2 regions of the Geobacillus sp. JS12 genome follow, and region 1 is predicted to be linked to the other one. Evidence: a T-box and tRNA genes for the amino acid it is inferred to sense, from the RefSeq annotation. Region 1 holds a T-box; the other holds one or more tRNA genes.

What was found. A T-box is a leader RNA that pairs with one kind of tRNA and senses whether it is charged. The one in region 1 lies ahead of trpS (tryptophan--tRNA ligase), so its partner is inferred to be a tRNA-Trp.
Region 2: it encodes a tRNA-Trp, which carries the amino acid that the T-box ahead of trpS (tryptophan--tRNA ligase) is inferred to sense. The anticodon was not compared.

What each region holds. Positions count from the first base shown of each region.
Region 1 is NZ_CP014749.1:276,273-279,519, forward strand. Features, by position in the region: gene A0V43_RS01460 (YjbA family protein) at 1-228, shown strand, start outside; gene trpS (tryptophan--tRNA ligase) at 290-1,276, opposite strand; T-box leader at 1,327-1,559, opposite strand; gene A0V43_RS01470 (DUF3899 domain-containing protein) at 1,610-1,984, opposite strand; gene A0V43_RS01475 (peptide ABC transporter substrate-binding protein) at 2,413-3,247, shown strand, end outside.
Region 2 is NZ_CP014749.1:2,534,576-2,537,822, reverse strand. Features, by position in the region: rRNA gene A0V43_RS12465 (23S ribosomal RNA) at 1-78, shown strand, start outside; tRNA gene A0V43_RS12460 (tRNA-Asn) at 454-528, shown strand; tRNA gene A0V43_RS12455 (tRNA-Ser) at 533-623, shown strand; tRNA gene A0V43_RS12450 (tRNA-Glu) at 638-709, shown strand; tRNA gene A0V43_RS12445 (tRNA-Val) at 719-794, shown strand; tRNA gene A0V43_RS12440 (tRNA-Met) at 976-1,052, shown strand; tRNA gene A0V43_RS12435 (tRNA-Asp) at 1,058-1,133, shown strand; tRNA gene A0V43_RS12430 (tRNA-Phe) at 1,324-1,399, shown strand; tRNA gene A0V43_RS12425 (tRNA-Thr) at 1,707-1,782, shown strand; tRNA gene A0V43_RS12420 (tRNA-Tyr) at 1,789-1,873, shown strand; tRNA gene A0V43_RS12415 (tRNA-Trp) at 1,883-1,956, shown strand; tRNA gene A0V43_RS12410 (tRNA-His) at 1,974-2,046, shown strand; tRNA gene A0V43_RS12405 (tRNA-Gln) at 2,062-2,136, shown strand; tRNA gene A0V43_RS12400 (tRNA-Gly) at 2,142-2,213, shown strand; tRNA gene A0V43_RS12395 (tRNA-Cys) at 2,223-2,296, shown strand; tRNA gene A0V43_RS12390 (tRNA-Leu) at 2,359-2,442, shown strand; gene A0V43_RS12385 (YobA family protein) at 2,769-3,230, shown strand.

The DNA.
Region 1 (3,247 bases):
TATTCGACAAAAAATACGGCCCAGATGCGCTATTGGTATACGGAATGGGCGCCGGAAAAATACGCCGCTATTCAAAAAATGTCTTTTGATGAAGCGTGGGAACAATTGTATAATGAGACGAAATACGGGTGGTCCGAACGGCATGAGCAGCTGTGCGAAAACTTGATCAAAGGGCAGCCATTTTTCGAAAAACTGTGGGAAATGGAGCAAGAACCAAAAGTCAATTAAAAAACGGGCCAAGGCGATAGGCGCCTGCCCGTTTTTGTATGGCTTCGCTCGATGCGGCTATTTACCGCCGCCGCCCGAGCCCCATGGCTTGCTCCATTTTGCGCACCATTTCCGATGCAACCCGATTTGCTTTTTCCGCCCCTTCATCCAACACGCGGTCAAGCTCCTCGCTTTCCATCCAATGGTGATACCGCTCTTGAATCGGTCGAAGCGTTTCGATGACGACTTGAGCGAGGTCGGCTTTGAAGACGCCGTATCCTTTTCCTTCGTATTGCCGCTCCAACTCCTCGATCGATTGACCGGATAGCGTCGAATAAATATTGAGCAAGTTCGAAATGCCTGGCTTCGCTTCTTTGTCGTAGCGAATCGTTCCTTCCGAGTCGGTGACGGCGCTTTTGATCTTCTTCTCGATCGTTTTTGCATCGTCAAGCAGTGTGATGTACGCTTTCGGGTTCGGATCGGATTTGCTCATCTTCTTCGTCGGGTCGACAAGCGACATGATGCGGGCGCCGACTTTCGGAATGCGCGCCTCAGGGATCGTAAACAGCTCGCCGTACCGTTTGTTGAACCGTTCCGCCAGATCGCGCGTCAGCTCGATATGCTGCTTTTGGTCTTCGCCGACCGGGACGATGTCGGTGTTATAAAGCAAAATGTCAGCGGCCATCAGCGGCGGGTACGTGAGCAGTCCGGCGCTGACCGCCTCTTTGCCGGCCGATTTTTCTTTAAATTGCGTCATCCGCTCAAGTTCGCCGATATAAACGATGCACTGCAGCATCCAAGCGGCTTGAGCGTGCGCCGGCACTTCTGACTGGATGAACAACGTCGCTTGCGTCGGGTCGATGCCGACTGCTAAATACAAAGCGGCGAGGCGGCGGATGTTTTGCCGCAGTTCGTGTGGGTCTTGCGGAACGGTAATGGCGTGTTGGTCAACGATGCAAAAATAGCAGTTGTATTCATGCTGCAGCTCGACAAACTGCCGCAGCGCCCCGATGTAGTTGCCAAGGGTGATGACGCCGCTTGGCTGAATGCCGGAAAAAATGGTTTTCATCGATCTTCACTCCCTCAAGCAAAAAATAAAAAAGGCCCTGCCATCCCTCTGATAGGGACGGTAGGACCGCGGTGCCACCCTACTTATTGCGCCGACAAGCGCAATCGCTCAGCCCATGCTTAGCGCATGGCCCCCTGTAACGCGGGGAACGTCCCCGCCTACTGCGTCGCCGGTTCGGCGGGAAGCTCGAAAGCCCATTCCATATGGCTAGCCGCTTGTTCGCACCGTCCACAAGCTCTCTGAAGGCATCGCCATATGTACTTTTCTTTCTCATCGCTCGGTTTATTCGAGATTTGCCTTATATTATACGAAAAACATTCAGCTGTTGCAACCTTATTGCACGGCATATCCGGCGGCAATCATCGCCAGAAACAGAAGCAGACCAGAAAAGAGAAGCGGATACGTGATGGCGAAACGCCGCGGACCGTGCAGCTCATCCGATTCATGTTCTGCTGCCGCTTCCTCAAGATACCGCTCCACCCTCGCGCTGCTTCTGCGCAATCGGCGAAACCCGTATGCGAATCCGCTGAAAAACCCGCGTTCATAAACAAACAAAAGCCCGCCGAGCGACAGAGGCAAAAGGGAGAGCAAAAACGAAACGTTAATAAAAGCCACTATACTCCATGCACCTTGTCCCACGACAATGAGTGAGCTTGCCGCCAGCATCGCAACGACGAGCCATCCAGTCCGCACAGCCGTTTGTTTCATATCGTCTGTTCCCGCCTTTCCCTTCTCACTGCTTATTTTATCATAAATCGTGTGGGCGGGAAGATTGTCAAAATTATCAACAAAATTATATTAAAAAAATCATAGAAGAAATATGGAATTTAAGGAGGGATTTGCTTTGGAGCCGAGGGGAAGGGCAAAAAAATTATATTGTAAGCGTTTTCTTTTTTCTGTAGGCAGAAATTTTTTGTTTACAATTGCGGAAAAAGTCATTACAATGCAAATGTAAATGAATCCGATCCCTATCTTGTTTTTAATTAGTTTGAAATTTTTTTATTTAAGGAAATAAAAAAATCCTTTTCAAATATACTAACACAGGATATAATAAGCGATGTAAGTGCAATCTTCTGAAATCAAATGGTTCAGAAGATTTGTAATACGCTACATAAATTTTTAAGGGGGGTTTTTTAGTGAAGAAGCGATTTTCTTTCTTCCTCGTCCTGCTTCTCGCGCTGTCAACGTTCCTCGCGGCGTGCGGCGGAGGCAAGGACAACAACAACGCTCAAGGCGGCCAGGGAGGCGAAAAGCCGGCGGAGAAAAAGGAGCAGGTGCTGAACTTGCTTGAAAGCCAAGAAATCCCGTCGCTTGATTCGGCGCTCGCTACCGACCAAGTATCGTTTATCGTCTTGAACAACGTCATGGAAGGCCTGTACCGTTTAGGCAAAGACAACAAGCCGGTGCCGGGGATCGCGGAAAGCTATGAAGTGAGCCAAGACGGCAAAACGTATACGTTCAAGCTTCGCAAAGACGCGAAGTGGTCGAACGGCGATCCGGTGACGGCGCACGATTTTGAATTCGCTTGGAAGCGTGTGTTGGATCCGAAAACGAAATCGGAATATGCGTACATTATGTACGACATTAAAAACGCCGAAGAAGCCAACACAGGCAAGGTGCCGCTTGACCAAGTCGGCGTCAAAGCCCTTGATGACTACACCTTGAAAGTCGAGCTGAAAAACCCAGTTCCGTATTTCGTCGGCTTGACAGCGTTTGGCACGTTTATGCCGCAAAACGAGAAATTCGTGAAAGCGCAAGGCGACAAATACGGCTTGGAAGCCAACACGACGCTGTACAACGGCCCGTTCGTGTTGAGCGAGTGGAAGCACGAACAAGGTTGGGTATATACGAAAAACCCGAACTACTGGGACAAAGACAACGTCAAGCTGGAAAAAGTCAATGTGAAAGTCGTCAAAGACACGGCACCGGCCGTCAACTTGTATGAAACAAAACAAGCGGACCGCGTCGGCT
Region 2 (3,247 bases), 1.5 Mb from region 1:
ACGAGGTCGATAGGTCCGAGGTGGAAGCGTGGCGACACGTGGAGCTGACGGATACTAATCGATCGAGGGCTTGACCTAACTTAGAAAAGCGCAGGCGAGCGGGTCGCCGCGACGGGCAAATGTTCTTCGCCTGCAGGGATGTTCACATCCCGAAGGCGAAGGTTATTTGACCCCGAGCGGCGGCGAGCCGGAGCTGGACAATGCGAAAAGCGCAGGCGAGCGGCTTCTTCCGACGGTTATCTAGTTTTGAGGGAATGAAAAAACTCTTGACAGCTCAGCGCGAATCATTATAATAGTAAATGTCTAAAGAGATGTCATTTCGCAGCAGCTCAGTGACGAGCATTTGCATCATCGGATGAACTGCGAGTTGCCTTGACACGTCCAGCTTCTTTGAATCGGCTGGCAGAGGAAGAGGCAGGGCATCTTATTGGGAGAATTGACCTTCGTTATGATTCCGCAGTAGCTCAGTGGTAGAGCAATCGGCTGTTAACCGATTGGTCGCAGGTTCGAATCCTGCCTGCGGAGCCATCGTGGAGAGCTGTCCGAGTGGTCGAAGGAGCACGATTGGAAATCGTGTAGGCGTGAATAGCGCCTCAAGGGTTCGAATCCCTTGCTCTCCGCCATGATCCATCAGCATGGCCCGTTGGTCAAGTGGTTAAGACACCGCCCTTTCACGGCGGTAACACGGGTTCGAATCCCGTACGGGTCACTTCTTTGTGGAGGATTAGCTCAGCTGGGAGAGCACTTGCCTTACAAGCAAGGGGTCGGCGGTTCGATCCCGTCATCCTCCACCATCTTAATATAAAAGCTGACTTGCTTTCTCATCATCGTGGGGTGGAGCAAAGAGCCTTTGCTTCAACGAATCCGCTTCCAGTTGCCTCGACGCATCTGGCATCTTTGAATCAGCTTGTAGAGGAAGAGGCAACGAACAACAACACTAAAAGTATTGTGAAAATCAACTTACTTTCTTATCGCCGCGGGGTGGAGCAGTCCGGTAGCTCGTCGGGCTCATAACCCGAAGGTCGCAGGTTCAAATCCTGCCCCCGCAACCAAAAATGGTCCCGTAGTGTAGTGGTTAACATGCCTGCCTGTCACGCAGGAGATCGCGGGTTCGAGTCCCGTCGGGACCGCCATCTTTCCAAAAATGCATGATGCAACGAATCATGTGATCGGTGAAATACGGCTCGGCAGCTCAGTCGGTAGAGACGAGCATCCGCTTCATCGAATTCGCATCGAGTTGCCTCGACGCATCCAGCATCTTGGAATCCGCTGGCAGAGGAAGGGACACAAAAGTCATCAACGAACAAGGGAAAAATAAGATACGGCTCGGTAGCTCAGTCGGTAGAGCAAAGGACTGAAAATCCTTGTGTCGGCGGTTCGATTCCGTCCCGAGCCACCATATAATTGATAGCAAGCTGACTTAGCTCTATTGGCAGAGACGAGCATCCGCTTCATCGAATCGATTGCGAGTTGTCCCGACGCACCCAGCTTCTTCGAATTGGCTGGTAGAGGAAGGGACACAACAAATGAACAATGATCCACGATTTATATCATAATTATGCCGACTTAGCTCAATTGGTAGAGACGAGCACTTGCTTCGTCGAGTCGGCTTCGAGTTGCCTCGACGCATCCTGCTTCCTCGAATCAGCTTGTAGAGGAAGAGGCACAGAGCACAACAATGAGCCACCTTCTTGCATTTGTTTTATGCCGACTTAGCTCAATTGGTAGAGCAACTGAATCGTAATCAGTAGGTTGCGGGTTCAAGTCCTGCAGTCGGCACCATTCCTTGGAGGGGTAGCGAAGTGGCTAAACGCGGCGGACTGTAAATCCGCTCCCTTTGGGTTCGGCGGTTCGAATCCGTCCCCCTCCACCATTTTAACAAAGGGGCATAGTTTAATGGTAGAACAGAGGTCTCCAAAACCTCCGGTGTGGGTTCGATTCCTACTGCCCCTGCCATTCCTATCATGATTATGGCGACTATGGCGAAGTGGTTAACGCACCAGATTGTGGCTCTGGCATGCGTGGGTTCGATTCCCACTAGTCGCCCTTCACTTACAACGTTGGGGTATAGCCAAGCGGTAAGGCAACGGACTTTGACTCCGTGATGCGTTGGTTCGAATCCAGCTACCCCAGCCACGGATGCGGAAGTAGTTCAGTGGTAGAACACCACCTTGCCAAGGTGGGGGTCGCGGGTTCGAGTCCCGTCTTCCGCTCTCGATCAAGGCGGCATAGCCAAGTGGTAAGGCAGAGGTCTGCAAAACCTTTACCCCCGGTTCGAATCCGGGTGCCGCCTCCATATCTAATGAATAAAAAAGTGTTGACAGTTGAAAGATGATTTGGTAAATTGTTAATTGTCGCGCCGATGTGGCGGAATTGGCAGACGCGCACGACTCAAAATCGTGTGGGGTAGCCCCCGTGTGGGTTCGACTCCCACCATCGGCATCCTCAGAATTCGATAGCCCACGATCTAAAATCGTGGAACCCTTGATACGACCGCAAACGCGGTCGTTTTTCATTTTCTGGGAATTCCGAAAAAAACGATAGAATCCGAAAAAATTTTGCACGAATTTTGCATTTCTACCATCTAGATCATCCATGATTTCGTCAATCATCATGTTTTTTTAGTACCCATGATGGATTTGACAAACTGGAGCTTTTCATAAAAGGGTGAAACAATTTTGTCGTAAATGCGACTAATGATAACAAAGGAGGAGGAGATTGGGCTGAAAAGATGGCTTGCTTTCATTGCCGCCGTGTGGAGTGTTTGGTTGGCAGGTTGTAGCGGGCAAACTGACCGCTATGCCATTGAAGGGTATGTCGTGAGAAAAGAAGGGGGGAGCATTTTGGTTGTCAGTTCTGATCCGCAAGATTTTCGTTCCACAGGCGGGCTTAAAGAGTTTTATAATACCATCTTGGTTTCTAGTGCACCAGCGCGAGTGAACATTGGTCAAAAAGTTCAAGTTTGGATAGATGGGGGGATTGCTGAATCGTATCCAGGCCAAGGGAAGGCGGGCAAAGTATTGGTTGTGCCAAGCTCTCCGCGTGATGGCGCCAGCTTATCGGAGGAGGAGGCGATTCGCCAAGCGTTGAAACAAGAAGAGAGTCGGCTCGAGCAGATGATTCCTGTGATTCGGGCTGTTCATTATGACAAACAAGCGGACACTTGGATGATTCAAATAAAAGACGCCCATGAACGAACGAAATTCGATGTTCGGATCAAAGATGAATAAAAGCGTTTTGCCGCATG